Regions from separate parts of the Streptomyces sp. NPDC015130 genome, predicted to be linked through region 2. Evidence: riboswitches for the same ligand, from Rfam matches in the RefSeq annotation. Region 2 holds a riboswitch; each other region holds the start of a gene.
What was found. Region 2 has a riboswitch for S-adenosylmethionine ahead of ACF08F_RS04720 (aminotransferase class V-fold PLP-dependent enzyme). Riboswitches for the same ligand answer to the same signal wherever they lie in the genome.
Positions count from the first base shown of each region.

Region 1: linked by a shared signal. The riboswitch ahead of ACF08F_RS10035 (IclR family transcriptional regulator) and the one ahead of ACF08F_RS04720 (aminotransferase class V-fold PLP-dependent enzyme) in region 2 are both predicted to bind S-adenosylmethionine.
Region 3: linked by a shared signal. The riboswitch ahead of thrC (threonine synthase) and the one ahead of ACF08F_RS04720 (aminotransferase class V-fold PLP-dependent enzyme) in region 2 are both predicted to bind S-adenosylmethionine.

Region 1 covers NZ_JBIBVC010000004.1:307,104-316,711, reverse strand. The annotation lists gene ACF08F_RS10050 (molybdopterin-binding protein) at 864-1,217, shown strand; partial or broken gene ACF08F_RS10045 (molybdopterin molybdenumtransferase MoeA) at 1,384-1,902, shown strand; partial or broken gene ACF08F_RS10040 (hypothetical protein) at 2,031-2,486, shown strand; SAM riboswitch class I at 2,626-2,767, shown strand; gene ACF08F_RS10035 (IclR family transcriptional regulator) at 2,957-3,679, shown strand; gene ACF08F_RS10030 (HEAT repeat domain-containing protein) at 3,708-5,339, opposite strand; partial or broken gene ACF08F_RS10025 (DUF3052 family protein) at 5,258-5,488, opposite strand; gene ACF08F_RS10020 (hypothetical protein) at 5,535-6,296, opposite strand; gene ACF08F_RS10015 (nitrous oxide reductase family maturation protein NosD) at 6,293-7,630, opposite strand; gene ACF08F_RS10010 (Dyp-type peroxidase) at 7,710-8,864, shown strand; gene ACF08F_RS10005 (SdrD B-like domain-containing protein) at 9,010-9,608, shown strand, end outside.
Region 2 covers NZ_JBIBVC010000002.1:304,962-314,569, reverse strand. The annotation lists gene ACF08F_RS04745 (heme-copper oxidase subunit III) at 1-255, shown strand, start outside; gene ACF08F_RS04740 (c-type cytochrome) at 330-1,139, shown strand; gene ACF08F_RS04735 (Rieske 2Fe-2S domain-containing protein) at 1,136-2,188, shown strand; gene ACF08F_RS04730 (cytochrome bc complex cytochrome b subunit) at 2,185-3,810, shown strand; gene trpD (anthranilate phosphoribosyltransferase) at 3,949-5,013, shown strand; SAM riboswitch class IV at 5,089-5,205, shown strand; gene ACF08F_RS04720 (aminotransferase class V-fold PLP-dependent enzyme) at 5,427-6,827, shown strand; gene ACF08F_RS04715 (Lrp/AsnC family transcriptional regulator) at 6,898-7,179, opposite strand; gene ACF08F_RS04710 (rhomboid family intramembrane serine protease) at 7,176-7,910, opposite strand; gene ACF08F_RS04705 (hypothetical protein) at 8,069-8,311, shown strand; gene ACF08F_RS04700 (NYN domain-containing protein) at 8,345-9,608, shown strand, end outside.
Region 3 covers NZ_JBIBVC010000005.1:405,595-415,202, reverse strand. The annotation lists gene ACF08F_RS13350 (extracellular solute-binding protein) at 1-41, shown strand, start outside; gene ACF08F_RS13345 (DUF3263 domain-containing protein) at 54-347, shown strand; gene otsB (trehalose-phosphatase) at 431-1,291, shown strand; gene ACF08F_RS13335 (NAD(P)-dependent oxidoreductase) at 1,354-2,241, opposite strand; gene ACF08F_RS13330 (winged helix-turn-helix transcriptional regulator) at 2,338-2,679, shown strand; gene ACF08F_RS13325 (trehalose-6-phosphate synthase) at 2,695-4,158, opposite strand; gene ACF08F_RS13320 (DUF11 domain-containing protein) at 4,241-6,103, opposite strand; gene ACF08F_RS13315 (glucosyl-3-phosphoglycerate synthase) at 6,142-7,110, opposite strand; SAM riboswitch class I at 7,260-7,406, shown strand; gene thrC (threonine synthase) at 7,424-8,710, shown strand; gene ACF08F_RS13305 (MoaD/ThiS family protein) at 8,725-9,000, shown strand; gene ACF08F_RS13300 (cold-shock protein) at 9,437-9,608, shown strand, end outside.

The sequences.
Region 1 (9,608 bases), on a different contig from region 2:
CAGTCGGTGCCGCGGTCGGAATGCAGGGCACCGGGCGCTGGCGCGGGCCAGGAAGTGTCCGGTGGCGTCCTCGTACTCGTCCAGCCGCCCGGCCCGTCCACGGCCGGGTCACGCTGACCGCGTCGGCGGACGGCGACTCCCTCCTCACCGGCAGTGGACCGCTTCCCGAGTTCTGTCCCGCACTACAAAGGGCCCCTGCGCACAGAACACCGCGAACAGCGCGCAGGGCCCTTCCGGTCGACCGGCCGAGGGCGCGAGAGCCACTCCGCCACCTCGGCGCCGACGCGAGCCAGTCAAGCAGTCCCCGACCTCCGGACGCGATGGGATCCAGGCACAGAAAACGACCCTCACGCGAGGCGCCATTACGGTGGATCATCCAAGAGGAGGACGGGCCTTCCAGGGGCACATCTGCGAGGTTACTTCTGGATGAAGTCTTGCCGATGCGGTCACCGGACGAGAGCGGCACGAGTTCCCCGATGAACGACTGAGCCGTTCCACGCCGATCCTCTTCCACGACCCTTACCAAGCAGGCGTCCTGACACTCCCTCGGCGGCACGCGCACCTGGCGGCGGCCTCCGACCCGGGTTCCCACCCTGACAGCGGAAGGAATTGCCTAATAGCAAAAGACAGTTGAGGCCGATGAAGTGGCGGCATGTGGAGCAGTTACCTCATTCGGACCCAGCCATCATCAGACCCAAGGGCTTGTCCCGAGGACGTATCCGCCGGTCAGGTGAGTGCTGACCCACAGAGTCGTTTTCTTCGCCCGCCTTTTGAACGAGCAATTCCCATGCGTCCGTTCGGCTGGCGGATGCGACGCGGGTCGCCACGCATGCTTCCCTTTCCGGCTTTGTGAGGCGTGTTCCATGACCCTGTCCATTCGTCACCAGCTCCCCGGCACCGTCCCCGCCGCCATCACCGCCGACGCCGTCAAGGAGCTGGGCCTCGCCGAGGGGTCCGCGGTCAAGGCTCTCGTGAAGTCCACCGAGGTCGCCCTGGCGACCGGTCCGGTCGAGGGACTGTCCATCCGCAATCAGCTTCCGGGCTCCGTCACCGAGGTCGCGACCGGCGGTGCCATGGGGTCCGTGAAGGTCTCCGTCGAGGGCGGCGAGCTGACCGCCGCGATCACCAGGGACGCAGTCGAGGACCTCGGCCTGGCCGCCGGCTCCTCCGTCGTCGCGCTGATCAAGTCCACGGAGATCTCCCTCTCCGCCGCCTGATCGACGCACTCGCGGTGAGGGCAGTGCTCCCGGACGGGGGTGCGGCCCTCGCCGGGGTGAGGCAGTCGCGGCTCACGGTCGGTGCGCACCGGTGGTGAGCCGGTCGGCGCGGCGGGGACACGAGTTCGGCCGCAACCCGACACACCGGTGGCAGAGTGTGGAGACCATGCCTCCCCCGCCCGCCTCCGCAGCTACCGAACCGTCCTCCGCGGACGCACCGACGCCTCAGCGAGCGGTTCCTTGGCACGAGGCCCGCGTGCGCGCCCACCACGCCGCGCACCCCGTCCCCCCTCGCCGTACACCTCTGCGTGACGCCACCGGACGGACGCTCGCCGACGACGTCCTGGCGCTCGGCCCGCATCCTGCCTTCGATACCTCCGCCATGGACGGGTACGCCGTGTCAGGCGCTCCGCCCTGGACCGTTTGTGGAACGGCGCGGGCGGGCACGGCGTGGCAGGGGGTCCTCGGCCCCGGTGAGTGCGTCCGTATCGCCACGGGCTCTGTCGTCCCGGTCGGCGCGGACGCGGTCGTCCCGCTCGAAGTCGTGACGGGCACCGACGGTCACGTGTTCGGCGCCGCGCCGCCGGGAGCCCGTCACATCCGCCGTACCGGCGAGGACGCGGCAGCCGGCGACCGTCTGGCTCCGGCCGGGACACGCATCGGGCCGGCGCTCGTGGGCCTGGCCGCCGCCGCGGGTCATGACTCGTTGCTGGTACGCCCCCGGCCCCGCGTCGCCGCACTGGTCACCGGCGCCGAACTCCAGCACTCGGGTGCCCCGGAGCCCGGACGGGTCAGGGACGCGCTGGGGCCCTCCTTCCCGGCCTCGTCGCCGAACTCGGCTGCGAGGCGGTCGCGTTGCGCCACGTGCCCGACCATCCCCACGGCGGACTGGCCCATGCGGTCCACGTGCACAGCGAGGCCGCCGACGTCGTCGTGGTCACCGGCTCCACCTCGGTCGGCACTCGCATGAGTCACCAGGTCACACCCGCGGCGCTGCCCCGGAACTGGTGGGACATCCACTGCCTGTTCCGCATCCGCCCCCTCACCCCCTCCCAGGCCGACTCGCCCCATCGGCACGCCTCAACACCCGCAAGGAGCAGGCAAGTTGAGGAGTTCGACACCCACTGTCCCGCTCCTGATCCTTCTCCTCGTCATCACGCGCAAGCGCCGGCCTGCCTGGCTGAGGCGTCGCGCCGAGGAACGCACGGCGCCGCGCGCTCTGCGACGGGAACTGCGGGCGGGGAACGCGCCTGCCGAAGCCCCTCGTGAAGCGCGGACAGACGGCACCGAACACCGGTAGCCGGAGCAGCGGACCCCCCTGACGTTGCCGCGACTCAACCCGGCCCGCCGCATCCCGGAGCGGGAAGGTGTTGGCGGGCAGCCCCGGGAGTCTTGTATGGTTCCTCGCGAATCATCCAGAGGGGTGGAGGGACCGGCCCTACGAAGCCCCGGCAACTCCCCGGTCGACTCGGCGCTCATCGTTCGCGCCGCGCCGTCGGGGTCAGTGCCAACTCCGGCCCGCGCCAACGTGGCGTGGGAAAAGATGAGGAGACACGGTGCTCTCTGCGCTGCCCTTCGCCCCGGCTCTGTCCGTCCCGGGCCTTCCGCACACCCATCTCGTGATCGCCGCGGCATGCCGGCCGGCCGTTTCGGCCCTTCCCCGCTGACCGTCCCGCCCTCACTCTGAGCGAGATCGCCGCGAGTCATCGCTCGCGGACCGAGACTGGAGCACCCCTTTCATGGACATTCCGGATATTTCTAGTGGTGTTGGCGTCCTCGACAAGGCCGCAGTCATCCTCGGCGCGCTGGCGTCGGGCCCGGCCACACTCGCGGAACTGGTCGCCGCCACCGGCCTGGCACAGCCCACGGCGCACCGGCTTGCCCTCGCACTCGAGCGTCACCGCCTGGTCGGCAGGGACCTGCAGGGCCGCTTCGTCCTCGGCCCCCGGCTCGGCGAGCTCTCGGCCGCCGCGGGCGAGGACAGCCTGCTGGCCGCGGCCGGCCCGGTCCTCACCTCCCTGCGGGACTCCACCGGTGAGAGCGCACAGCTCTTCCGGCGCCAGGGCGAGACACGTATCTGTGTCGCCGCCGCCGAGCGGACCGCCGGCCTGCGTGACACCGTGCCCGTCGGAACCGCACTGCCCATGAAGGCCGGCTCCGCCGCCCAGGTCCTGCTGGCCTGGGAGGAACCCGAGCGCTTCTACCAGGCGCTGCAAGGCGCACGTTTCACGGCCACCGCCCTCAGCGGCGTACGGCGCCGCGGATGGGCCCAGTCGATCGGCGAACGCGAACCCGGGATGGCGTCGGTCTCGGCCCCGGTCCGCGGCCCGTCCCACCGGGTCGTCGCCGCCATCACCGTCACGGGCCCCGTCCAACGGCTCACCCGACACCCCGGCAGCCGACTCGCGCAGGCCGCCGTCAACGCGGCCGACCGCCTCACCCGAGCGCTCTCCCACCCCTGACCACGGCACCGCGTCCGCGGCGCTGCGGTCAGTCCTGGCGACCGTACGCCGCTGCCAACTCCGCCAGTCCCTCCAGGCCGCCGTCGGTGGCCCCGCCCTCACCCTCGCGGGCGAGCAGGAGGACCCGGGCGGGCACGCCCGCGGTCGCGTACGCGGCGAGCCGGTGGTGACCGTCCAGTACGGCACCCACCAGCCATCGCTCCTCGTGCCGGGCCTCGACGTACCGGTCGTCGATCCAGCCGAGGACCACGGCGGCGGGCCGCTCCCCCGCTGCTATGGCGGCCGCGTGCCGGGCGACGGTCGCCTTGTCGAGCGCTTCCGGCGGCTGCGAGGGCAGGACGGCGCCGTAGGTGGACGGGACCCGGCCGCCCGGGACCGGCGCGGTGAGCTGGAAGTGCGAGACGCCGGGCCAGTAGTCCTCCGGCCGGTCGTCGTACGCGGAGTCGTCGTCCTCCTCCACCCGGGCCGCCGTGCGGCGGTACCACCAGGACCGGGCGGGCTCGGACACTTGCTCCAGCGGGAGGTCGAGCAGGAGAGCACGGTAGTGACCGGTCTCCAGTTCGCCGAGCACAGGGCTCCACTCGGTGAGCAGTCCGGCGTCGAGCCGGTCCAGAGCGGCCAGCCGCCCGCGCATGCGTGCCGCGATCCTCCTCGCCTCCTCTTCAGGCCAGTCCAGCAGCGTCAGTCCCAGCTCGCACGTGTCGCAGAACGAGCCGAGCCGGTACAGCGGCTTCCCGTCGAAGGTCAGGGACCGGTTCCAGCGCGGCCAGGTGGAACCGGGCAACGGCGGATCGAAGGCGATCCGAATCCGGCCCGCGCCGCCGTCCACGGAGAACCGGGCCCGTGTGTCGGACTCGACGACAAGATCCCGTACCCGCACGGGCTCACGATCGGTGCGACCGTCGGCCCAGCAGGCGCGCACGGCCGCCGCGTACGCCGCCCCGCTCGCCCCCTCGGGCAGCAGCGGGTCGCGTCCGGTGAGGCGTACGAGCGCGTCATGGACGTCGTACACCCGCTCCTCGCCGCTCTCGGCCAGCCATCGAAGCAGATGCGGTACGGCGGCGGGATCGCCCATCAGCTCCAGGGCGACGGCGAACGCGGTGTGGTCGAGCCCGGTCACCTCGGACAGCCTGCCGGCGATCGGGCCCGTCCACTCGCGGGCGCCGAGTCGCCCCAGCGCGAGAGCGGCGCGGCCTCGTACGGCGGGGTGTCCGAGGAGGGCGCCGAGGTACGGGGCGAAGGACGGGTCGCCTGAGAGTCCCATGGCGTCGACGAGTTCGGGAGCGGGCGGGCCGCCGACGCTTCCCTCGCTCCCTCCGGATGCCGGGGGCTGCCCCCCGTACATGCGCAGCAGCTCCGGGGGCAGCCGTAGTCCGCGCGCCACGGCAGCTCTCAGAAGGTCCTGACGGTCACCGGCGCCGACCAACGGCTCGGCGAGCAACCGCAGCAGCACCTCGTCACCGGCCTTGCCGAGCCCCCGCAGAAGCCCGGCAAGGTAAGGACGGAAGGCGGCCCGGTCTTCGTCCGACCGGTACAGCTCCTCGACGGCCTCGGCCAGACCGCCGGGCCGGTCGGTGCTCAGCTCGTACAGCGCGGTCCACGGATCGCCTGCGCACAGAGCGGCCCGCAGACGCACCGGGACAGTGTCACGTTCCCCCATGCGGGAAGTATCAGCCACGAACGAGCGGCAGCGGGAGGGGCGAGTACCCAGACCACCCCGCTCTCTGACGGCGGGCCGACCGCGTCGGTGAGCGCGTCCACCAGGTCGCCGTCGCTCTCCCGACACCACAGCAGGACCACGTCGACGACGTCGTCGGCGGTCCGCTTCCCGGCGTCCGCTCGCCACCGGGCCGGGTCAGCGGCTCGACGGCGCGGGCGTGGCTGCGGCGGGTGGCGGTGAAGGCAGGGGGTCCGCTGCGGTCCGGGAGAGGTCGGCGGTCATCCAGGCGCTCTCCCCGCCGGCGCGTGCCTGGAAGCGGAGCAGGCGGCCGTCGCGGTCGATCCAGTACCGGGTGTTGCCGAGTGCGGGCCGGTCGGATGCAGCCTGGGATGCCGCGGTGGGGGCGGCGGGGCCCGCGACGACGATGACCGGTGTCCCGGCGATCCTGTCCTGCCTGACCAGGCGGGCGCTGCTGCGGGCAAGGAGCTGGGCGTTGTCCGGGCGGTCGGTGCCCAGGTTCAGCAGCAGGATCAGGGCGGTGTCGAGGGGTGAGCGGTGGGGGGTGAGCCGATGTGTCTCCCAGCCGGTGGCCGGGGGCCGTTTCGGGAGTCCGCCGGTCCAGTGGGGGCGGGTGGTGACGTGTGTGATCGTCCACTGGACGAGTTCGCGGACGGGCGGCTCGGCGTCGTTGCGGATTTCGGCGTAGCCGAGGTGGCGACGCCAGTCGACGCGGCCGGTGAGGGTGATGGTGCGGCCCTGCGAGGGGATGGTCGTGGTGACGTTGCCGGTGCCGCGCCGGTACGTGGTGAAGCGGGCGAGCGCCACGCGGTCGGCCTCGTCGGCGGTGAGTGGCCGGGGGCCGTTGTTCTTCGTTTCGGACGCTGCGGGCCCGGAGCATGCGGTGAGGGCGAGCCAGCAGGTGAGTACGGCCGCTGTCGCCCGGCGGATCCGGCTCATCGGCTGTCCCTGCTGTATCGGGCGAACAGGGTCGCGTCGGGGAGGCGGACGGTCATCGGGTCGATGGGCTCCGGCCCGGCGGTGGCGGGCGTGGCTCCGGCCGTTGTGGCCTGGGGGAGTTGGGGTTGGTCCGGGGGAAGGGGGATGTCGAGGAAGGGCAGGCCGAGGGGCGCGGCCGGGGTGTCCAGTGCGGTCCGTGGGCCTGTTGTGGGGGCGCTGTCGCCGGGGCAGGCCATCGTGTCCGCGAGGTCGGCGGGGAGGGTGCGGGCGAGCGGCCCGTCGAGGCAGTTGCCGCTGCCGGGGGCGTGCGGCGAGGCGAGGTAGGCGGCGTCGAGGGCGTTGGTGGCGAAGTGGTTGCCGCTCACCCGGTTTCCGACGGGGGGCATGTCCTCGGAGGAGGAGAGGATCAGGGCGGCGCGGGGGTGGCCGGTGACGCGGTTGCGCAGAACGGCGTTGTCCCGGCCTCCGGAGATGCCGATCCCGATGCCGAAGCCGCCGTCGGCTTGTTCGGGCGTGTCGTGTGCGGTGTTGTCGGCGACGAGGTTGCCGGCGATGGTGGCCCCGGTCTGGGGCGTGAGGGCTTCGAGGTAGTCGGAGCCCACGGTCATCCCGACCCGGTTCCCGGCGAAGCGGTTGCCGACGATCCACAGAGGGCCGCTGGCGTTGGTGTTCTCGTATCCGACGGCGTTGCGCTCGGCGAGGTTGTCCCGTACGAGGATCTCGCAGGGCTTGCACTGCCCGACGTAGATGCCGGAGTCGGCGCTGCCGGAGGCGTAGTTGTGCTCGATGGTCCCGCGGCGGGCGTTGAAGGCGTAGATGCCGTAGAGGCCGTTGTTCGCGGCGGTGACGTAGCGGACCCGGAAGCCGTCGAGGGGCGGATCGGTCGTGGGGTCGAGGCGGTGGTAGCCGTCGCTGCCGCGGCCCACGCCCTCGTCGCCGCTCTTCAGGCCGGTGACGAGGACGCCGTTCTGGAGGTGGCTGCGGACGGTGAGGTTCTCGACGGAGACGCCGGGGGCGGTGACCACGATGCCGTTGCCGCGCCGGCCTTCGCCGTCGATGACCACGCGGTTGCGGTCGGTGCCGCGCAGGGTGACGCGGTCGGTGCGGACGCGGACGGTCTCGCGGTACCGGCCGGGTGAGATCAGCACCAGATCGTGCGGGCGGGCCCGTTCCAGTGCGGCGGTGATGGTCGGTGCCTCGGCGGGCACGCGGATCGTGACCGGGCCGCGCGGAGCGTCGTCGGCGGGGCCGACGGGCCCCGAGGTGCATGCGGTCGCCGTCGCGCACATGAACAGCGCGGCGAGTAGGCGGAGTCGGGAGGGGGGAGCGGACACGTGACGTCCTCGTCCGGGCAGGCAGGGGTGGGCGACCGCTGGGATCCGACGGCCGATCATTCGTGCGTAGAGTACCCACATGACCACGCAGAGTGATAACCGTTCTGTGGTTCGCCGCTCCCTCCTGGGAGCCTTGCCCGCCCTGGCGGCGCTGAGCGCCTGCCGGTCCGCCCCGCCCACACCCGCCTCCCCCGGGTCGCGCGCCACCGCCCAAGAACCTGACGGCGGTACGAGCGGCGCGGAGGGACAGCGTCAGGCAGGGGTCGACAGGCCGGCGCAGCCACAGACCCACACCCTGGCATCCGTGTACGACGTCCCTCCGGACACCGGTCCCGCGCCGGTTCTCGCGCGGCTGGGGAGAGTGGTCCTGGAGCTGACCGCGAAGGCGCGGACCGCTTTCGGGACGGAGGCCGGGGACCTGACCGTGACCGTGGGAGTCGGGCCACGCCTGGTCGCCCTGGCCCGTCGCAGCGTCCCGGGAGGGCTGGAGCTGCCGGCCTTCGCGCGCGAGGAGCGAACGGCCCTTGCATGGGGTGGCGACCTGCTGGTGCAGGCGTGTGCGAGTGATCCCGTCGTGGCCGTCCTCGCCGACACCCGCCTGGCCACGGCCTTGGAGACCGAGGGGGCGTCCCGCCGCTGGTCGCAGGCGGGCTTCCGGCCGCCGGGCGGCGGAGCGGTCCGCAATCTGCTGGGATTCCCGGACGGCATCGAGAACCCCCGCACGCCCGCCGAGGTCGAGCAGGAAGTGTGGCTTCCCGGGCCACTGGCGGGCTGCACGGTCGCCGTCGTACGGCGGCTGCGCATCGACGTGTCCGGGTTCCTCGCTCAGCCCGATGCCCGACAGGAGGAGGCGATCGGGCGGCGCAAGGCGGACGGGGCGCCACTGAGCGGCGGCGGCCCGCTCGACCGCCTCGACCTGTCGGCGAAGTCCGCGCGCGGCCGGTACCTGGTGCCCGTGATGGCGCACGCCCGGCGGGCCAATCCGAACGCCACCGGCAGCGGGAGGATGCTGCGCCGGGGCTACAGCTACCACAACGGACCTGACGATCAGGGGCTGTTGTTCGTGAGCTTCCAGCGGCGGCTGCGGACCTTCACCGCCACCCAGCGGCGACTGGACGACGGCGACGACCTGATGCGGTTCGTCACCGCCACGGCGTCCGGGGCCTTCCTCGTCCTGCCCGGCTTCGACGCCAAACGGCCCCTTGGCGCAGGCTTCTTGGCAGGTCAGGGCTGAATCCGTTCTGCACGTCCCATCCGCCCGTGGGGCGCATCACTCAATAGTGCGAACCCCTCCCCCAGGCCTTCCGGGAACGATCAGCGAATCGAGACCATGTCACGCAGCGTGTTCATCGCTACCCTGCGTGACATGGAGGAGATCCTTGAAAGCCCTGAGGAAGGCCATGGTGGCGGTCGCCGCCGGCCTTGCCCTGACCGCCGGCGTCCTGCAGCATCCCGCGGCCGGAGCGGACCCGAGCGACGGCACCGTCCGCGTCAAAGTCATCCGTGACTCCAACACCAACGGCCGTCACGACGGCGCATCCGAGCCCCCGGCCGCCGGCATCACCGTCGAGCTGACCGACGTCGACGGCAACGTGGTCACCGGAGTCACCGGCTCCGACGGATACGCGGTCTTCCCGCCCAACACCGTCCTCACCGGCGGCAAGTACTACGTACGCATGAGGATGCCCAACGGCTCCTTCCTCCAGCCCACCTTCGGCGCCGCCGGCGGCCTCGCGTCGAACGCCAGCATCGTCGACGTGATCGACGGGGACGCCGAGATGACGATGGGCGTGCGCAACCCGGCGGACTGGTGCGAGGACGACGCCCGGCTGAGCACCGTCTGCCAGGTCGCCGCCACCAAGTCCGGCGGCGTACGCACCACGGTCACCTTCCCGTTCCGCGAGCGCGGCGACAGCAACACCGGGAACACCGCGACACTTTCCACCCGTAACGACACCGGCAACACCTACGGCGTCGC
Region 2 (9,608 bases):
ACGGAGCTGGTCAAGCACGAGGGCCTCTCGCTCTCGTCGGACCCGTACGGCTCGGTGTTCTACCTGACCACCGGCTTCCACGGCCTGCACGTGACGGGCGGTCTCATCGCCTTCCTGCTGGTCCTCGGCCGGACGTACGCCGCCAAGAGGTTCACCCACGAGCAGGCAACCGCCGCCATCGTCGTGTCCTACTACTGGCACTTCGTCGATGTCGTCTGGATCGGCCTCTTCGCCACGATCTACATGATCAAGTAACTCGGTGCCGCCGCACGGCGGACCGAGACATCCAGCAAGCATCGACGCAGAAGATCCTGACACCGGGGTAATCCGTGAAAAAGCTCTCCGCACGACGACGCCATCCGCTGGCGGCGGTCGTCGTCCTCCTACTCGCGCTGGCGGCCACTGGGGGGCTGTACGCCGCGTTCGCGCCCGCGGGCACGGCGAAGGCCGATGAAACCGCCCAGTCCCTCGCCATCGAGGAGGGCAAGAAGCTCTACTCCGTCGGCTGCGCCAGCTGCCACGGAACCGGCGGTCAGGGCACCTCTGACGGCCCGTCCCTGGTCGGCGTCGGCTCGGCCTCCGTCGACTTCCAGGTCGCCACGGGCCGTATGCCGGCCCAGCAGCCGGGTGCCCAGGTCCCGAAGAAGAAGAACATCTACTCGCAGGCCGAGATCGACCAGCTTGCGGCGTACGTGGCTTCCCTCGGTGCCGGCCCGATCACGCCGACCGAGAGCCAGTACAACCCTGCCGGGGCCGACATCGCCAAGGGTGGCGAGCTGTTCCGCAGCAACTGTGCCCAGTGCCACAACTTCACCGGTGAGGGCGGCGCGCTGAGCAACGGCAAGTACGCCCCGAGCCTCGAAGGCGTGAGCCCGAAGCACCTCTACGAGGCCATGCAGACCGGCCCGCAGAACATGCCCTCCTTCCCGGACACGACCATGCCGGAGCAGGAGAAGAAGGACATCATCGCGTACGTCCAGGCCGTCAACGGCGAGAAGGCCGACAACCCGGGCGGTCTCTCGCTCGGTGGCCTCGGCCCCGTCTCCGAGGGCCTGTTCGCCTGGGTCTTCGGCCTGGGTGCGCTGATCGCAGTTGCCATCTGGGTCGCGGCCCACACCGCTAAGGCCAAGAAGTCATGAGTAGCCAAGAGATTCCAGAAGAGACCCTGCCGGCAGGGCAGGACACCGCGCACGGCGCGGTGAAGGTCGCCGACGACCCGTTCGCCGACCCGGGCCTTCCGCCCCACAAGCCGCGCATCCAGGACATCGACGAGCGGGCCGCCCGCCGGTCCGAGCGTGCGGTCGCCTTCATGTTCGTGCTGTCGATGCTGGCCACCGTCGGCTTCATCGCCTCGTACGTGATCTTCCCGGTCGACCAGATCGTGTACATCTGGCCCTTCGGCCGGGTGTCCTCGCTCAACTTCGCCCTCGGCTGGACCCTCGGTCTCGCCCTCTTCTTCATCGGCGCGGGGGCGGTCCACTGGGCCCGCACCCTGATGTCCGACGTCGAGGTCGCCGACGAGCGTCACCCGATCGCGGCGTCGCCCGAGGTCAAGGCGCAGGTCATGGCGGACTTCGCGGCCGGTGCCGCCGAGTCCGGCTTCGGCCGCCGCAAGCTCATCCGCAACACGATGTTCGGTGCGCTGGCGCTCGTCCCGCTCTCCGGCGTGATGCTCCTGCGCGACATGGGTCCGCTGCCCGAGAAGAAGCTCCGGGTCACCAAGTGGGCCCGCGGCAAGCAGCTGATCAACATGAACACGCACGAGCCGCTGCGTCCCGAGGACGTCGCGGTCGGTTCGCTGACCTTCGCGATGCCCGAGGGCATGTCGGAGCACGACCACGACTTCCAGGTCGAGATCGCCAAGGCCGCCCTGATGATCGTCCGGATCCAGCCGGAGGACATCAAGGACAAGCGCGAGCTCGAGTGGTCGCACGACGGCGTCGTCGCCTTCTCGAAGATCTGCACCCACGTGGGTTGCCCGATCTCCCTGTACGAGCAGCAGACGCATCACGTGCTGTGCCCGTGCCACCAGTCCACCTTCGACCTCTCCGACGGCGCCCGCGTCATCTTCGGCCCGGCCGGTCACGCCCTCCCGCAGCTGCGGATCGGCGTGAACGACAAGGGCTTCCTGGAGGCGCTCGGCGACTTCGACGAGCCCGTCGGTCCTGCCTTCTGGGAGCGCGGATGAGCACCGTGACCGAAACGACGAAGAAGGCGCCCGCCGGTGAGCGGGTCGCCGACTGGGCCGACGGTCGCCTGGGGATCTACACGCTGGCCAAGGCCAACATGCGGAAGATCTTCCCGGACCACTGGTCCTTCATGCTGGGCGAGATCTGCCTCTACAGCTTCCTCATCATCATCCTGACGGGCGTCTATCTGACGATGTTCTTCCACCCGTCGATGAACGAGGTGGAGTACGTCGGACCGTACGTCCCGCTCCAGGGACAGCTGATGTCCGAGGCGTTCAACTCGACCATGCACATCTCCTTCGAGGTGCGCGGTGGTCTGCTGATCCGGCAGATCCACCACTGGGCGGCGCTGATCTTCCTCGCCGGCATGTTCGTGCACATGATGCGTGTCTTCTTCACCGGCGCGTTCCGCAAGCCGCGTGAGATCAACTGGCTGTTCGGCTTCCTGCTGTTCTTCCTGGGCATGTTCACCGGCTTCACCGGTTACTCGCTCCCGGACGACCTGCTCTCCGGCACCGGTGTCCGCTTCATGCAGGGCGCGATCCTGTCGGTGCCGATCGTCGGCACCTACCTCTCGATGTTCCTGTTCGGCGGGGAGTTCCCCGGCGGCGACTTCGTGGCCCGGTTCTACTCGGCGCACGTGCTCCTGCTGCCCGGCATCATGCTGGGCCTGGTGGTCGCCCACCTCATCCTGGTGGTCGTCCACAAGCACACGCACTACGAGGGCCCCGGCCGCACGAACAAGAACGTCGTCGGCATGCCGCTGCTGCCCGTGTACATGGCGAAGGCCGGAGGCTTCTTCTTCCTGGTCTTCGGTGTCATCGCGGTCATCTCGGCGATCGCCTCGATCAACCCGATCTGGGCGCTCGGCCCGTACCGCCCGGACCAGGTGTCCACCGGCGCCCAGCCCGACTGGTACATGGGCTTCGCCGAAGGCCTGATCCGTGTCATGCCGGGCTGGGAGATCAACCTCTGGGGCCACACGCTCGTCCTGGGCGTGATGATCCCGCTGGCGATCTTCCCGGCGGTCCTGGCGGCCATCGCGGTCTACCCGTTCATCGAGTCGTGGATCACCGGCGACAAGCGCGAGCACCACATCGCGCAGCGCCCGCGCAACGCTCCGACGCGCACCGCCTTCGGTGTCGCCTGGATCACCGCGTACATGATCATGCTCGTCGGTGGTGGAAACGACCTCTGGGCCACCCACTTCCACCTGTCGATCAACTCGATCACCTGGTTCGTACGGATCTTCTTCTTCGTCGGCCCGGTCATCGCGTTCATCGTCACCAAGCGGATCTGCCTCGGCCTCCAGCGCCGGGACAAGGACAAGGTGCTGCACGGCCGCGAGTCGGGCATCATCAAGCGCCTGCCGCACGGTGAGTTCGTCGAGGTCCACGAGCCGCTCAGCCAGGGCGAGCTGCACCGCCTCACGGCGCACGAGCAGTACGAGGCGGCGGAGCTGCCGCCGGCCGTGGACGAGAACGGCGTGGAGCGCAAGATCGGCGCGCTGGAGAAGCTCCGGGTCAAGCTCAACAAGGGCTACTACGGCGCGGACAACCAGGTCGCCAAGCCCACCGTCGAGGAGTACAAGGAGATCCAGAGCGGCCACGGCCACCACTGATCCCCTGACCTTCCCCTGATGCAGGTCGCCACGGTGAGAGCCCCGTCCATTCGATGGACGGGGCTCTTCGCCGTCCCCGAGGGTCGATAGGGTGAGTGTCGTTACCTGTTACGTGCAGAGCAGACAAGAGGAGCGGCCATGAGCGCTGTGCACCCCGCTGGAGGCGACTTCGCGGCGGGCCGCTCCTGGCCCGTCGTCCTGGACGGTCTTCTCTCCGGCCGCGACCAGAGCGCCGACGACACGGCCTGGGCGATGGACCGCATCCTCCGCGGCGAGGCCACCGACGCCCAGATCGCCGGCTTCGTCGTCGCCCTGCGCGCCAAGGGCGAGACCGTGGAGGAGATCACCGGTCTCGTCCGGACCATGTACGAGCACGCCAACACGATCGAGGTGCCCGGCCCCTCCGTCGACATCGTCGGCACCGGCGGCGACGGGGCCAAGACCGTCAACATCTCCACCATGTCGGCCATCGTCGTCGCCGGCACCGGGGCCAAGGTCGTCAAGCACGGCAACCGGGCGGCGTCCTCCGCGTCCGGCGCCTCCGACGTCCTGGAGAAGCTCGGCGTCAACCTGCAGCTGACCCCGAAGAGGGTCGTCGAGGTCGCGGAGGAGGCGGGCATCACCTTCTGCTTCGCGGTGAAGTTCCACCCCGCGCTGCGGCACGTCGCGACGGCCCGCAAGGAGCTGGGCATCCGGACCGTCTTCAACTTCCTGGGCCCGCTCACCAACCCCGCCCGGGTCAGGGCCCAGGCGACCGGTGTCGCCGACCCCCGGATGGCCCCGATCGTCGCCGGGGTCCTCGCGGACCGCGGCTCCTCCGCGCTCGTCTTCCGCGGCGACGACGGCCTCGACGAGCTGACCACCACGGCCACCTCGCGGGTCTGGGTCGTCCGGGACGGCGCGGTGCGGGAGGAGGCCTTCGACCCCCGGGACGTGGGCATCGGGATCGTGCCGGTGGAGGCCCTGCGCGGCGCCGACGCCTCGTACAACGCCGACGTCGCCCGACGGCTCCTCGCCGGGGAGCCCGGACCCGTACGGGACGCGGTGCTGCTCAACTCGGCGGCGGCGCTGACGGCCCTGGAGCCGGGTGGCGGCACCCTCGCGGAGCAGCTGCGGGCCGGAATCGAGAAGGCCGCCGAGTCGATCGACTCCGGGGCGGCCGGCCGGGCCCTGGAGCGCTGGATCGCTGCCAGCAACGCGTAGTCGACCCCGAGGCCCCGGTCCAGTATGCGGACCGGGGTCTTGCGCTTCGGTGATCATGTGGCAGGATGCATGCCAGGTCATGAGTGACAGCTACGAAGCCCCGGCTTGCTGTCCGGCAACCCTCCGTCCGTGGCGGGGTGCCCCGGGTGAAGACCAGGCCGTGGACAGCAAGGTCCACGGCAAGCGCGGACCCCTCGACACACCAGGGGTCCTGGTCTCTCGAGGAGCGTTTTCCGTGAGCAAGCGAATGCGATAGGGCGAATCCGCCCCTTCTTCACCCTCGGAACAGGGTCACTTCCGCGTACCCGTGTGCGCTCCCGACGTCCCCGAGGCATCACCCGTACCCCGCCGCCTCCCGGCCGCGTACGGCCCCCTTTGAAGCCATTCCGCACCGCCCGCCGGGAGATACCGCCATGTCCGCATGCCCGAACACCGCCACCGCCACCACCGCCGTCTCCGCCGCGGAGTCCGCCGACCCCTGCTGCGCCGCCCCGCTGCCGGTGCTCGGCCGGGACGTCACCGTCCCCCTCGTCACCGGCGGCGAAGTGACCTACGCGGCCCTCGACTACGCCGCCAGCGCCCCGGCGCTCCAGCGGGTCTGGGACGACGTCGCCGCCTACGCCCCCTACTACGGCAGCGTCCACCGCGGCGCCGGCTACCTCTCCCAGCTCTCCACCGACCTCTTCGAGAACAGCCGCGCCACCGTCGCCGAGTTCCTCGACTGCCGCCCCGGCGACCAGGTCGTCTTCACCCGCTCCACCACCGACTCGCTCAACCTGCTCGCCCGGACCGTCCCGGCCGGCTGTGAGGTCTTCGTCTTCGAGACCGAGCACCACGCCTCCCTCCTCCCGTGGCAGGACGCCCGCGTCACCTACCTCAACGCGCCCCGCACCCCCGCCCAGGCCGTCGAGACCCTGGAGCGCGCCCTCGCCGACCGCGACCCTCACGGCCCCGCCCTCGTCTGCGTCACCGGCGCCTCCAACGTCACCGGTGAGCTGTGGCCGGTGAAGGAGCTCGCCGCCGCCGCCCACGCCCACGGCGCCCGGATCGTCCTCGACGCCGCCCAGCTCGCGCCCCACCACCCCGTCTCCGTGCGGGAACTGGACGTGGACTGGGTCGCCTTCTCCGGGCACAAGCTGTACGCGCCCTTCGGCTCGGGCGTCCTCGCGGGCCGCTCCGACTGGCTCCAGGAGGCCGAGCCCTACCTCGCCGGCGGCGGTGCCTCCCGCAAGGTGGCGCGCCGCGCCGACGGCGGCGTGGACGTGGAGTGGCACACCACCGCGGCCCGCCACGAGGCCGGCTCCCCGAACGTCATCGGCGTCTACTCCATCGCCTCCGCCTGCAAGGCGCTCACCGAGGCCGGCTTCGACCAGCTCGTCGCCCGTGAGCGGCACCTGATCGACACCGTCCGCGCGGGACTCGCCGAGGTTCCCGAGGTGCGGGTCCTCTCGCTCTTCGGCGACGACGCGCCGCGCGTCGGCGTCATCTCCTTCGTCGTGGAGGGCTGGAACAGCTCCCACTTCGCCGCCGCGCTCTCCGCCGAGTACGGCATCGGCGTCCGCGACGGCCTCTTCTGCGCCCACCCGCTGGTCCGCACGCTCCTCGGCAGCGACCCGCAGGACCCGGGCGAGTGCGGCGCGCCCGAGGCCGCCCCCGGCGAGCGCTCGCTCAACGCCATCCGGGTGAGCTTCGGCGCCGGTACGCCGGACGAGCACGTGGAGCGGTTCGTCGGCGCCGTGAAGGAGCTCGTCCGGGACGGCGCGCAGTGGAAGTACCGCACCGAGGACGGCCGCTGCGTCCCGGACCGCGGCTGATCACTCACTCGTACGGGTGAAGGGGGCCTCCCGATCGGGAGACCCCCTTCATCTGTGCGTGTGCGCGGCCTCAGGACTCCAGGCCGATGGCGAAGGCCGCCTCCAGATCGTGCTGGGAGTAGGTGCGGAACGCCACGTGCGTGTCCGTGGCCTCGACGCCGGGGATCTTGCTGATGCTTCCGGGGATCACGTCCGCCAGGTCGTCGTGGCGCGACACCCGCACCATGGCGATCAGGTCGTAGGTGCCGGTCACCGAGAAGACCTCGCTGACGCTGTCGAGCGAGGCGATCGACTCGGCGATCTCGGGGATGCGGTCCACGCTGGTCTTGATGAGCACGATCGCGGTGATCACGGCTGGCTTTCTCCCTCGGTCGCCGCGGCTGGTGCCTTCACTCTATCCCCACCCCGGTAGCGGCCCCAGGCGTACAGGAAGCCGACGGAGAAGCCCACCACATGGGAGAGATAGGCGACGCCGGGGCCCGGTCCCGCCGCCCGCGCCGCCAGCCACTGGAGCACGAACCAGAAGATCAGCACGATCCAGGCGGGAAAGCGCAGCGGCAGGAAGAAGAGGAAGGGGAAGAGGCTGGTCACCCGGGAGCGCGGGAAGAGGAAGAGGAAGGCCCCGAGCACCCCGGAGATCGCCCCCGACGCCCCGACCAGCGTCTGCTCGCTGTTCGCGTGCGCCACCGCGTACCCGACGAGGGCGAGGTAGCCGGTGCCCAGGTAGAAGAGGGCGAAGCCGACCGGGCCCATGCGTTCCTCGGCCATGGCGCCGAAGACGTAGAGGAAGAGCATGTTCCCCAGCAGGTGGAGCCAGCTGCCGTGGACGAAGAGCGCGGTGAACGGGGTGAGCAGGGCGCGGGGTTCGCCGCTCATCAGCTCGGCGGGGACCACGCCCCAGCGGCGGAAGTACGTGCTCTGGGCCGCGAGGAGCGCGTCGCCCGTGCCGTACACCGGGTTGAGGCCGGAGACCGGGCTCACCGCGAAGAGCAGACAGCAGGCGGCGATCAGGCCGTAGGTCACCGTGGGGCCGCCGCGGGTGCCGCGCCAGGCACCGAGGGCCGCCGCTCGCCAGTCGATCATGGACAGATCATGGCGTACCGGTGCCGAACTGGACAGAGTGCCTCGCCGTGCTCCGGTGTACCGGGGAGGCCGTAGGGTAACGGGCAGTACGACAGCGGTTCGACGGCGCACCGCGGCTCCCGCACCTGGCACCACACGACAGGAAGAAGGACGGACCGATGACGACGGTTCCCCTGCCGACCGACGAGACCCGCTGGCGCTGCACGCTCTGCGGCAACCTGACCCGGTTCGACGTGACCCGCTCCTCGAAGGTCGTGGAGTACGTCCATCTGGACCTCGCGGGCGAGCCGACGGTCGAGGAGCGGCAGGTGGTCAGTGAGACCATCGAGTCGGTCCGCTGCCGCTGGTGCAACGCGGTGGACCAGATCGAACTGGTGGACAGGCCGGGCGCCGCCTCCTGAGGGACGGCGCGGACGACATAGGGGTGACGGATCGTGGAGCAGCCCGCGCACGGTGGAGAGCCGGCCGGCGCGGCAGGTGACGCTGCCGAGACGCTCGAACACCCACTGACGGAAGGTGTACGTCGGAGGGTCGTCGCGCTGGTCGCCGACGCCTTCGGCGGGCTGACCGTCGCGGAGCTGCCCGGCCCCCTGCGGCAGTACGCCCGCTTCACCGCGAGCCGGCGGGCCAAGTTCGCCGGCAACGCGATGGCGGCGGCCCTGGAGAGCGATCCGCTGTTCCGGCAGCGGATCGGCGAGCGCTTCAAGCAGGCCCAGCCCGAACTGGCCGGAGCCGTCGAGACGGGCACCCCGCCCGCCGCCGCGGACCCGGTCGACGTGGCCGCGGCCGCCTATGTGCTGCGTCCGGTCGGCTGGGTCAAGCTCGTGGCCGCCGCGGGCGAGGAGGCCCAGCGGGCGGACGCCGAGCGGGCCGACGAGGCCGGGCGGCGCGAACTGGAGCGGCTCCGCGAGGAGCTCGCCACCGCGAGGGACCGCTCGCGCGGCGAGACGGAGCAGCTGCGCCACGACCTGGAGGCCGCCCGGAAGGAAGCGGAATCGCTTCATCGCAAGCTGCGCAGCGCCCAGAGCGACGTGAAGCGCGGCGAGGCCGCGATGCGCCGCGCCCAGGGCGAGATCGACGCGGCGCGGGCGGAGGCGGCGGCCCAGGTGTCGGCCGCCGAGAGTGAGAGCCGGCGGCTCAAGGCCCGGCTCGGCGAGGTCGAGGCGGCCCTGGAGGCGAGTCGCAGGACCGCCCGTGAGGGCCGCTCGGTGGAGGACATGCGGCTGCGGCTGCTGCTCGACACCGTGCTCGACGCCGCCCAGGGGCTCCGTCGCGAACTCGCGCTGCCGCCCGTCTCCGTGCACCCGGCGGACACCGTGGACGCCGTGGAGCCGGGCCGGATGTCCCCGAAGGACATCGCGGCGCGGGCGCTCTCCGAGACCGACCCGGCCCTGCTGGACCAGCTGCTCGCGCTGCCGCAGGCCCATCTCGTCGTCGACGGGTACAACGTCACCAAGACCGGTTATCCGACGATGCCGTTGGAGAAGCAGCGGCTGCGCCTCCTGGGGAGCCTCTCGGCTCTCGCGGCCCGTTCGGGCGCCGAGGTCACCTGTGTCTTCGACGGGGCGGAGCTGGCGGCCCCGGTGCTGCTCGCGCCGCCGCGCGGGGTGCGGGTGCTGTTCTCCAAGCCCGGCGTCACGGCGGACGAGTTGATCCGTCAGCTGGTCCGGGCCGAGCCGCCCGGGCGGCCCGTGGTCG
Region 3 (9,608 bases), on a different contig from region 2:
CGATCGGACGGGCGGCGACGGCGGCCGAGAACGCCGAGTAATAGGTTGGTCCTATGACCGAAGAGCAGGGGGCAGCGGGCGGCGCGAGCGTCGAAGCCGATGACGGCGCGCTCCCCGGCGCGAGCGGGCTCGGCGAGCGTGAGCGGGCCGTGCTCGCCGTCGAGCGCCGCTCCTGGCCCGGCCCCGGCGCCAAGGAGCGGGCCGTCCGTGAGGGCCTCGGCCTCTCCCCGACCCGCTACTACCAGCTGCTCAACGCCCTCCTCGACGACCCGCGCGCCCTCGCCCACGACCCGGTGACCGTCAACCGGCTGCGCCGGGTGCGGGAGGAGAGGCAGCGGCGGCGGTAGGGACGCCCCGGGCCCGCAAGGGCTCGGCACCGGTGACCCCGGCCACGCTGACGCGGACGCCCCGCGTCGGTAGGGTCGTGAACATGGTCAGCAGCCTGCCGCACCCGACCACCTCCGCCGGCCGCGACGGTCTGGCCGCGCTCCTCGCGCGGCCCGCGGAAGCCGTCGTCGCCCTCGATTTCGACGGGACGCTCGCCGAGATCGTCCCCGACCCCGAACAGGCCCGCGCCCACCCCGGTGCCGTGGCCGCCCTCGCCGCCCTCGCGCCCGAGGTCGCCTCCGTCGCGGTCGTGACCGGCCGGCCCGCCGGGGTCGCCGTCCGCTACGGCGGCTTCGCCGGAGTCCCCGGCCTCGAACACCTCGTCGTCCTCGGCCACTACGGCGCCGAACGCTGGGACGCCGTCAGCGGCACCGTCCGGGCCGCCGCCCCGCACCCGGGCGTGGCCTCCGTCCGCGCCGAACTCCCCGGCTTCCTCGACCGGGCCGGCGCCTGGCCGGGCGTCTGGATCGAGGAGAAGGGCCGGGCGGTCGCCGTCCACACCCGCCGCGCCCTCGACCCGGAGGGCGCCTTCGAGGCCCTCAAGGGTCCGCTCGGCGACCTCGCCACCCACCACGGCCTCGTCCTGGAGCCCGGCCGCATGGTCCTGGAGCTGCGGCCCCCGGGCATGGACAAGGGCGTGGCGCTCGCGGAGTACGTACGGGAGGTGGGCGCCGGGTCCGTGCTCTACGCGGGCGACGACCTCGGCGACCTGCCCGCCTTCGCCGCCGTGGAGAAGCTCCGCTCGGACGGCGTCCCCGGCCTCCTGGTCCGCAGCGGCTCGGCCGAGGTCCCGGAACTCGCCGACCGCGCGGACCTCTCGGTGGCGGGCCCGCCGGGCGTGGTGGAGTTCCTGACGGACCTGGCGAGGGCGGTACGGGAGGGGAGCAGTACGGGAGGGGAGTAGTACGGGAGGGCCGACCGTGCCGTCACCCTCCCCGCCCGTCCCGCGTCCTCTCCCGCCGCCCGTCACTCTCCCCGTACGAGCAGCTCCACCACGCCCGTCAGGTCCTCGTCGCCGCTCGACTCCGCCAGACGGCGGGCCATCAGGTCGAAGTAGGGGCGCAGCAGTTCGGTGCTGACGCCCTGCTGCTCGGCGGTGGCGAGGAAGGTGGGCGTGCCGGCCACCTGCATGGCCAGGTTGGAGACGACGCCCTTCGTGTAGTCGCCACTGCGCAGCTGGTCGGCGGCGAGGTGGACGCCCTGGGACATCGCGGCGAGCCAGTCGGCGAGCAGCGGGGCGAACTCGACCGGGTCGATGTCCTCCTTGCGGATCAGGGCGAAGGCGTGGTGGATCCCGGCGAACATCCCGTACATGCCGCTGAGCAGCGCCACGTCGTGCAGGGCCGCGTGGCCGGCGTCCGCGCCGACGTACCGGGTGCCGACGGGCACGGCCAGGGTCTCCCGGTGCTGCTCGAACAGCTCGGCGGAGCCGCTGTAGAAGACGTACCCGCCGGCCTCCGGGACGCCGACCATCGGCGGTACGGCCATGATCCCGCCGTCCAGGTAGCGGGCGCCGCGCTCGCGGGCCCAGTCGGCGCGGGCGCGGGCCTGCTCCGGGGTCGTGGTGGTGAGGTTGACGAGGTCCTTGCCCGTCAGGTCGGCCTCGGCGAGGGCCTCGCCGACCGAGGCGTCGTCCAGGAGGCAGACGACGACCAGCGTGCTCGCGGCGACCGCCTCGGCGGCGCTGCCGGCCCCCTTCGCGCCCTCGGCGACGAGCCCGGCCGCGCGGGCCGGGGTGCGGTTCCAGACGGTGAGGGGGTGACCGGCGGCGAGCCAGGCACCGGCCAGGGCGGTGCCCATCGCGCCGAGTCCGAGCAGGGTGACGGGGGTCTTCTCTCCGGTGTTCGCTGTCATGCCACCAGGCTGGGCGAGGGCCCCGGGCCGCTCAAGTACCCACTTGGAAGTGGGTGGTTACCCTGAGGTGAGCGAGCAGGTCAGGAGGGTGGACAGATGGCGACGCTGAACCGGCCCGGAGACGAGGACGGGCACGTCTGCGGGATCGACGCCGCGATGGAGGTCATCGGCGGGAAGTGGAAGGTGCTCATCCTGTGGGCGCTGAGCGGCGGCACGCGGCGCCGCTTCGGCGAGCTGCGCCGCATCGTCCCCGGCATCACCGAGAAGGTCCTCGCCTCCCACCTGCGGGAGATGGAGGCGGACGGCATCGTGGAGCGCGTCGCGTACGACGAGGTCCCGCCCCGCGTCGAGTACGCGCTGACGAAGGACGGCATGCGCCTCACCGACGCCCTCGAACCCCTGGCGGCCTGGGGCAGGGAGCGGAACCGGCCCGCCTGAGGGGCGTCCCCCGGCTCAGGCGGGCGGCTGCATCGGCTCCCGCAGGGCCTCCAGCTGGGCCAGGAACCAGCGCTGGGGCGGGAGGGCCGTCGCCGCCGCCGCGAGGCGCTTCGTGCGGTCGGAGCGTTCCGAGGGGGGCATCGACAGGGCCGTGTGCAGGGCCTCCGCGGTCTCCGACACGTCGAAGGGGTTCACCGTGAGGGCGTCGTCCCGCAGTTCCGTGTACGCGCCCGCCTCCCGGGACAGGACCAGCGCGCAGCCCGCCTCCGAGACCACCGGTATCTCCTTCGCGACCAGGTTCATGCCGTCGCGCACCGGGTTCACCAGGGCCACGTCCGCGAGCCGGTAGGCGGCGAGGGAGCGGGGGAAGTCGTCCTGCACCGAGACCAGGACCGGCTGCCAGCCGGCCGTGCCGAACTCGGTGTTGATCTCCTCCGCGAGCGTGCGCACCGCCGCCGTGTACGAGCGGTACGACTCCAGGTCCTGCCGCGAGGGGTACGCCGAGGCCAGGTGGACGACCCGGTCGCGCCACTCGGGGTGGGTGGTGAGGAGCTCGCGGTAGGCCAGGAGGCCGCGCAGGATGTTCTTGGAGAGCTCGGTGCGGTCGACGCGGACGATGGTCCTGCGGTCGCCGACCTCGGCCCGGAGGGCGGCGAGCTTCTCGTCCACCTCGGGGCGGTGCGCCAGGGCGCGCAGCTCCTCGGCGTCGACGCCGAGCGGGTAGGCCCGGACCGTGGTGCGGCCCTTCCCGACCCCGTAGCGCAGGTGCTCCACGCCCCGCCAGGGCGTCCCGGTCGGCGACAGGCCCTGCGCCACCCCGCGCTCCGTGTCCATGGACGCGCCCGAGACGAACGCCGCCGCCCACTGCCAGGTGTGGAAACCCAGCTCGTCCGCGCCGAGCATCCCCCAGACCAGCTCCTCGCGGATGTCGTCCGGGAGCATGCCCAGGTAGGCGGGGGAGCCCCACGGCGTGTGCGTGAAGTGGGCGATCCGGAGGTCGGGGCGCAGGTCGCGGAGCATCCCCGGGACCAGGGCCAGGTGGTAGTCCTGGACCAGGACCTCGGCGCCCTCGGACGCCTCCGCGGCCAGGGCCTCCGCGAAGGCGCGGTTGTAGGCGCGGTACGACTCCCAGCGGCGCCGGAACTCCGCGTCGAAGACCGGCTCGCGCGAGATGTCGTACAGGTGGTGGTGGAGGAACCACAGGACCGAGTTCGCGATGCCGTTGTACGCGTCGGCGTACACGTCCGGGGGGATGTCCAGCATCCGCACGCCCGGCTCGCCGACCCCGCGCCGCACCGCCTCCCGGTCGCCCTCGCCGAGCGCCGCGCACACCCACAGGCTCTCCTGCGAGTCGTCGGCGGAGACGGCGCTCAGGCCCGAGACCAGGCCGCCGCCGCCCCTGCGCGGGGTGAGCGTGCCGTCCTCGCCGAGCTTGTACGAGACAGGACCTCGGTTCGATGCCACGAGCACAGTAGCCATGTGGCGAACCTAGCCCGTCCCGTAAACGCTCAAACGTACGTATACGAGACGGGCCGATCCGGCCACGGAGCGTGTGCGCGGGTCAGCGGTCGTGGTGGTCACGCATCGCCGCCTTCGCCACCAGGCCCGTCGCAGCGAGTGCCACGCCGAGCGCGCCGAGCAGCCACAGCCGCTCGCCGCTGCCGCCCGTCTCCGCCATCGAGCCGGAGCGGGAGCCGGCCTCGGAGCCGGCGTCCGAGCCCGAGCCGGAGCCGAGGTCGGAGCCGGAGCCGCCCTGCGGGCCCGGTGCCGGCGGGGCCGGGGCGGGCGCGCTCGCCGTGGGGGAGGCGGACGGGGCCTCGGGCTCCGACGGGCCCGTCGACGGCTCGCCCGGCGTCGGGCCCGTGGGGGCCGGGGGCGTCGGCTTCGGGCTCTCCGGCCTGTCGAGCACCGGGGCCGCCGCGCAGGACGGGTCCTCGCTGCCGGCGCCGCAGTTGGAGCGCGGGGTCCTCACCTGCACGCTGCCGCGGAGCCTGCCGTCCCCGGTCGCCGGGTCCTTGACCGTCACCGAGTACGTGACGGTCGCGGTCTTCCCGGCCGGGATGGTGCCCACGTACCCGATCCTCGGCTTCTCGTACGAGACCGTGCCCAGGTCCGTCTTCACGTCCCCGTTGTAGTCGGCGTCGTCGAGGTTCCCGGTGAGGTCGTCGCCGAACGCGGCGTTCGGGTGGTCGAGCGGGCCGGTGTTCCTCGCGGTGATCGTGTACGTGAGGGTGTCGCCCGGCTTCACCGTGCGCGGGCTCGCCGTCTTGGTGATCTCCAGGTCGGGCACCGGCACCGAGAGGGCCAGGCCGGACGGCACATAGGTGTCGCCGTTCGTGGCGAAGGTCAGGTCGGCCGAGGTCGCGCCCTGCGGGACGGCGCCGGCGGGGAGGTCGAAGGTCTTGGCGTCGATGCTCAGGTTGTTCGCGAGCGCGGGGGCGACGGCGCCCTCGTCCTGGCCGACGAAGAAGTCGTCCGTGTTCCCGGAGGCGGCCTCGGTGACGTTCCTGCCGTCGACCAGGAACCTGTCGCCCGGGGCGTTCCGGTCGCCCTCGTACGCCGTCACGCCCGCCCGGACCGTGCCCGGGCCGCGGCGGAAGCCGTCGACGGTGACGGTGGTGGCGGGGGAGTTCGAGCGCTGCAGGACGTGGCCGCCGTAGACGTACACGTTCCGCCGCTCCGGGGCGCGGACCGGGTCCGGGCCGGGGAAGCGGTGGACGACGGTCAGCGACCAGCCCGCCACGCAGCCCCGGCCGTTCGGCGCCCACACGTTGCCCACCGCGACCTGCGCGTCCGTCCCCGAGACGCCCGCGAAGGCGGCCGTCACGTCCGACTCGCCCGTGTAGTAGTGCGGGCCGCTCGTGTCGGCCGGGTCGGCGACCATGCTGTCGATCGAGACCGGCGTCGCCGCCCCCGTCCCCACCCTGATCACCGGCGCGGTCGTCGCCGGGTCGCCGGGCGAGGCCGTGACGTCGGCGCCCGAGATGTCGCAGCGCCGGAGCTGCGCCCCGCCCGGCCCCTTGTACGTGCCGTCGTTGCCGCCCCAGAACAGTCGGGCGTACGCGACCTCGGCGCCCGCCGGGATCTTCACGTGGCCGGTGCTGGAGCCGAAGTCGGGTGCGCCGCCCCCGGCCGACAGGCCGGCGGCGTCGATCCTCCGCATCACGAACGCGTTGTTGTCGTCGGAGCCCTCACCCCTCGCCGCGGCCGCGCAGCGCGCGGCCGGGCCGGGGAGCTCGGTGGGACAGCCCATGACCGTGTTGCCGATCGTGGTGAAGTCGCCGTAGAGGGACTCGCCGTACCGCTTGCCGAAGGGTTCGACCACGTCGGCCGCGGCCGGAGCGGCCACCGCGGACACGAGCGTGCCCGCGGTGAGGCCGATGGCCGCCAGGACCCTGCCCGGGTGATGTTGTCTGAAGCGCATAAAAGGGCAATGTAGGCAAAGCGGATCATATACGGGCGTTACGCCACGCGGCGGCGCGTGTACTCCGTGATGTCGACCATCGGCGGCCGCTCCTCCGTGTCCACCGCGTAGGTCCGGGGGGTGAACCCGTCCTCGCCCCGCTCGAACTGCGTCAGCCGCGGCCGCACCAGGTGCCCGCGCGAGAGCCGCAGCTGCGCCGTCCGGTAGATGGCCGCGGCCATCCGGCCCAGCGCCCGCTCGTCCTGGTGGCGGTGCTTGCGCACACCCACGTCGACCTGGGCGAGCGCGTCCAGGCCCACCGTGTGCAGGGCGTCGACGAGCAGCCCCAGCTCCACCCCGTAGCCGACCGGGAAGGGGAGGCGTTCGAGGAGCGAGCGGCGGGCCGCGTACTCGCCGCCGAGCGGCTGCACGAAACCGGCCAGCTGCGGCCAGTGCAGGTTGAGCAGCGGGCGGGCCACCAGCTCGGTGACACGACCGCCCTGGGCGGGGGTCTTGCCGGGGGCGAGCTCATCGGACTCCGCGCCGAACGGGCGGTCGTAGGTCGCCTTGACGAAGTCGATCCCGGGGTCCGTGAGCAGCGGGCCCACGATCCCCGTCACGAAGTCCGCGGAGAAGTCCCGCAGGTCCGCGTCGACGAAGCACACGACGTCCCCGCTCGTCACCATGAGCGACCGCCACAGGACCTCGCCCTTGCCGGGGACGGCGGGTATCCGGGGGAGCACCTCGTCCCGCGCGACCACGCGCGCCCCGGCCGCCGCGGCGACCTCCGCCGTGCGGTCGGTGGAGCCCGAGTCGATCACCACGAGCTCGTCCACGAGGGGCACGGCTTCGCTCATCAGCTCGCGGCGGATCACGGCGACGATGTCCCCGACCGTCGCCTCCTCGTTCAGCGCGGGAAGCACCACGCTGACCGTCGTGTTCCGCTTGGCGGCGAGGATCCGCTCCATCGGCCGGTCGGCCACGGACCAGGACCGCCGGTCCAGCCAGCGCTCCACCTCTTCCAGCACGTGATCTCCATCTCGCGGTACGGACGGCCCGTCCAAGCGCCAGGGCCTTCGGTTACAGTCTTGAACAACGCGGATGCCCGATGCACGTCGGGGTGCCGCCCGCGTCGGAGCGCAGGAACGAAAGTCCACCGCGCTTCACAATCGAATACCGCTCATCCAGAGGGGCAGAGGGAAACGGCCCGTTGAAGCCCCGGCAACCCTCCAGTCGGTTTGTCTCGTCCTCCAGCGAGGTCCCCGGCTAGGGAAGGTGCCAAATCCGTCTCATGACGAAAAGTTCGTCATGGGAAAGATGAGGAGAAAGGGCCTCGCCTCCATGGCTGTACAGACTGTCGCCTCTGCCACCACCGTCGACCTCGGTCCCGCTTCAGGACTCTCCTGTCGCGAATGCGGTGAAGTCTTCGCACTCGGTCCGATCTTCGCCTGCGAACTCTGTTTCGGACCGCTCGAAGTCGCGTACGACCTGCCCACCGGTGACCCCGAGGCGCTGCGCAAGCAGATCGAGGCCGGCCCCGCCAACATCTGGCGCTACGCCCCCCTGCTGCCCGTCCCCGCCGACGTCGCCGAGAAGCCGAACCTGAACCCGGGCTGGACCAAGCTCGTCCAGGCCGACAACCTCGCCCGCGAGATCGGCGTCGCCCCCGGCAAGCTCTTCGTCAAGGACGACTCGGGCAACCCGACCCACTCCTTCAAGGACCGGGTCGTCGCGCAGGCCATCGAAGCCGCCCGCGCCTTCGGCTTCACCACCCTCTCCTGCTCCTCCACGGGCAACCTGGCCGGCGCCGTCGGCGCCGCCGCCGCCCGCGCCGGCTTCCGCTCCTGCGTCTTCATCCCGCACGACCTGGAGCAGGGCAAGGTCGTCATGGCCGGTGTCTACGGCGGTGACCTCGTCGCCATCGAGGGCAACTACGACGACGTGAACCGCTTCTGCTCGGAGCTCATCGGCGACCCGCTCGGCGAGGGCTGGGGCTTCGTGAACGTCAACCTCCGTCCGTACTACGGCGAGGGCTCCAAGACGCTCGCGTACGAGATCTGCGAGCAGCTCGGCTGGGTCATCCCCGACCAGCTGGTCATCCCGATCGCCTCCGGCTCCCAGCTCACCAAGATCGACAAGGGTCTGCAGGAGCTCATCAAGCTCGGCCTCGTCGAGGACAAGCCCTACAAGATCTTCGGCGCGCAGGCCGAGGGCTGCTCCCCGGTCTCCGCCGCCTTCAAGGCCGGCCACGACGTCGTCCGCCCGCAGAAGCCGAACACGATCGCCAAGTCGCTCGCGATCGGCAACCCGGCCGACGGCCCCTACGTCCTCGACATCGCCCGCCGCACCGGCGGCGCCGTGGAGGACGTGAACGACGAGCTGGTCGTGGAGGCGATCAAGCTGCTCGCCCAGACCGAGGGCATCTTCGCCGAGACCGCCGGCGGCGTGACCGTCGGCGTCACGAAGAAGCTCGTCGAGGCGGGTCTGATCGACCCGAACCTGACCACCGTCGTGCTCAACACCGGCGACGGACTCAAGACCCTGGACGCGGTGGCCGACACCTCTCAGGCGACCGTCACCATCCGCCCGAGCCTGGACGCGTTCCGCGACGCCGGCCTGGCCCACTGAAAGGCTACGAAGACATGGCCGTGAACGTCCGCATCCCCACCATCCTCCGCACCTACACGGGCGGTCAGTCCGAGGTCCAGGCCGAGGGCGCGACCCTCGCCGAGGTCATCGCGGACCTGGAGAAGAACCACACGGGCATCGCCGCCCGCGTCCTGGACGACCAGGGCAAGCTGCGCCGCTTCGTCAACGTCTACGTGAACGACGACGACGTGCGCTTCGAGCAGGGCCTGGAGACGGCCACCCCGGCCGGCGCCGGCGTCTCGATCATCCCGGCCGTCGCCGGAGGCTGATCGCCGGTCACGGCGGAGGGGGCCGACACCCCCTCCGCCCTCCCGCGCTGTCCCGTCTTTCTTGAATTGCCCCTTCCGCGCCATAAAGCGGAAGGGGCAATTCTGCATGGTTGAGCGGGGTAGAGTTGGGGAAGTCCCCTCCGCTGCTCATGCCGGGCGCATATGAGAATGCGTCTCCGCACGTCTGGAAGCAGCCAAAGTGCGTGTGCGTTGTGTACGTTCTGCGCGGTTTGCCGGGCCCGACTTGCCCCGGAACTCCGGGGATTCTCCCTAATTCCCCTTTCCGGGCTGCCCAGAATTCTCGGTCGAATGACCTGTTGCAGAGGGCAGTTGGGCAGATACATTCAGCGGCGGTCGACGCGCTTCCGGCGCAGGGTCTGACCCGGGTCCGCGAAGTGCGGTTCCCGCGCAAGGGCCAGTAATAGGGGAGTTAGGCATGGCTCAGGGCACCGTCAAGTGGTTCAACGCGGAGAAGGGCTACGGCTTCATCGCGGTCGACGGTGGTGCGGATGTTTTCGTCCACTACAGCGCGATCCAGATGGATGGCTACCGCAGCCTCGAAGAGGGGCAGCGGGTCGAGTTCGAGATTTCGCAGGGCCAGAAGGGTC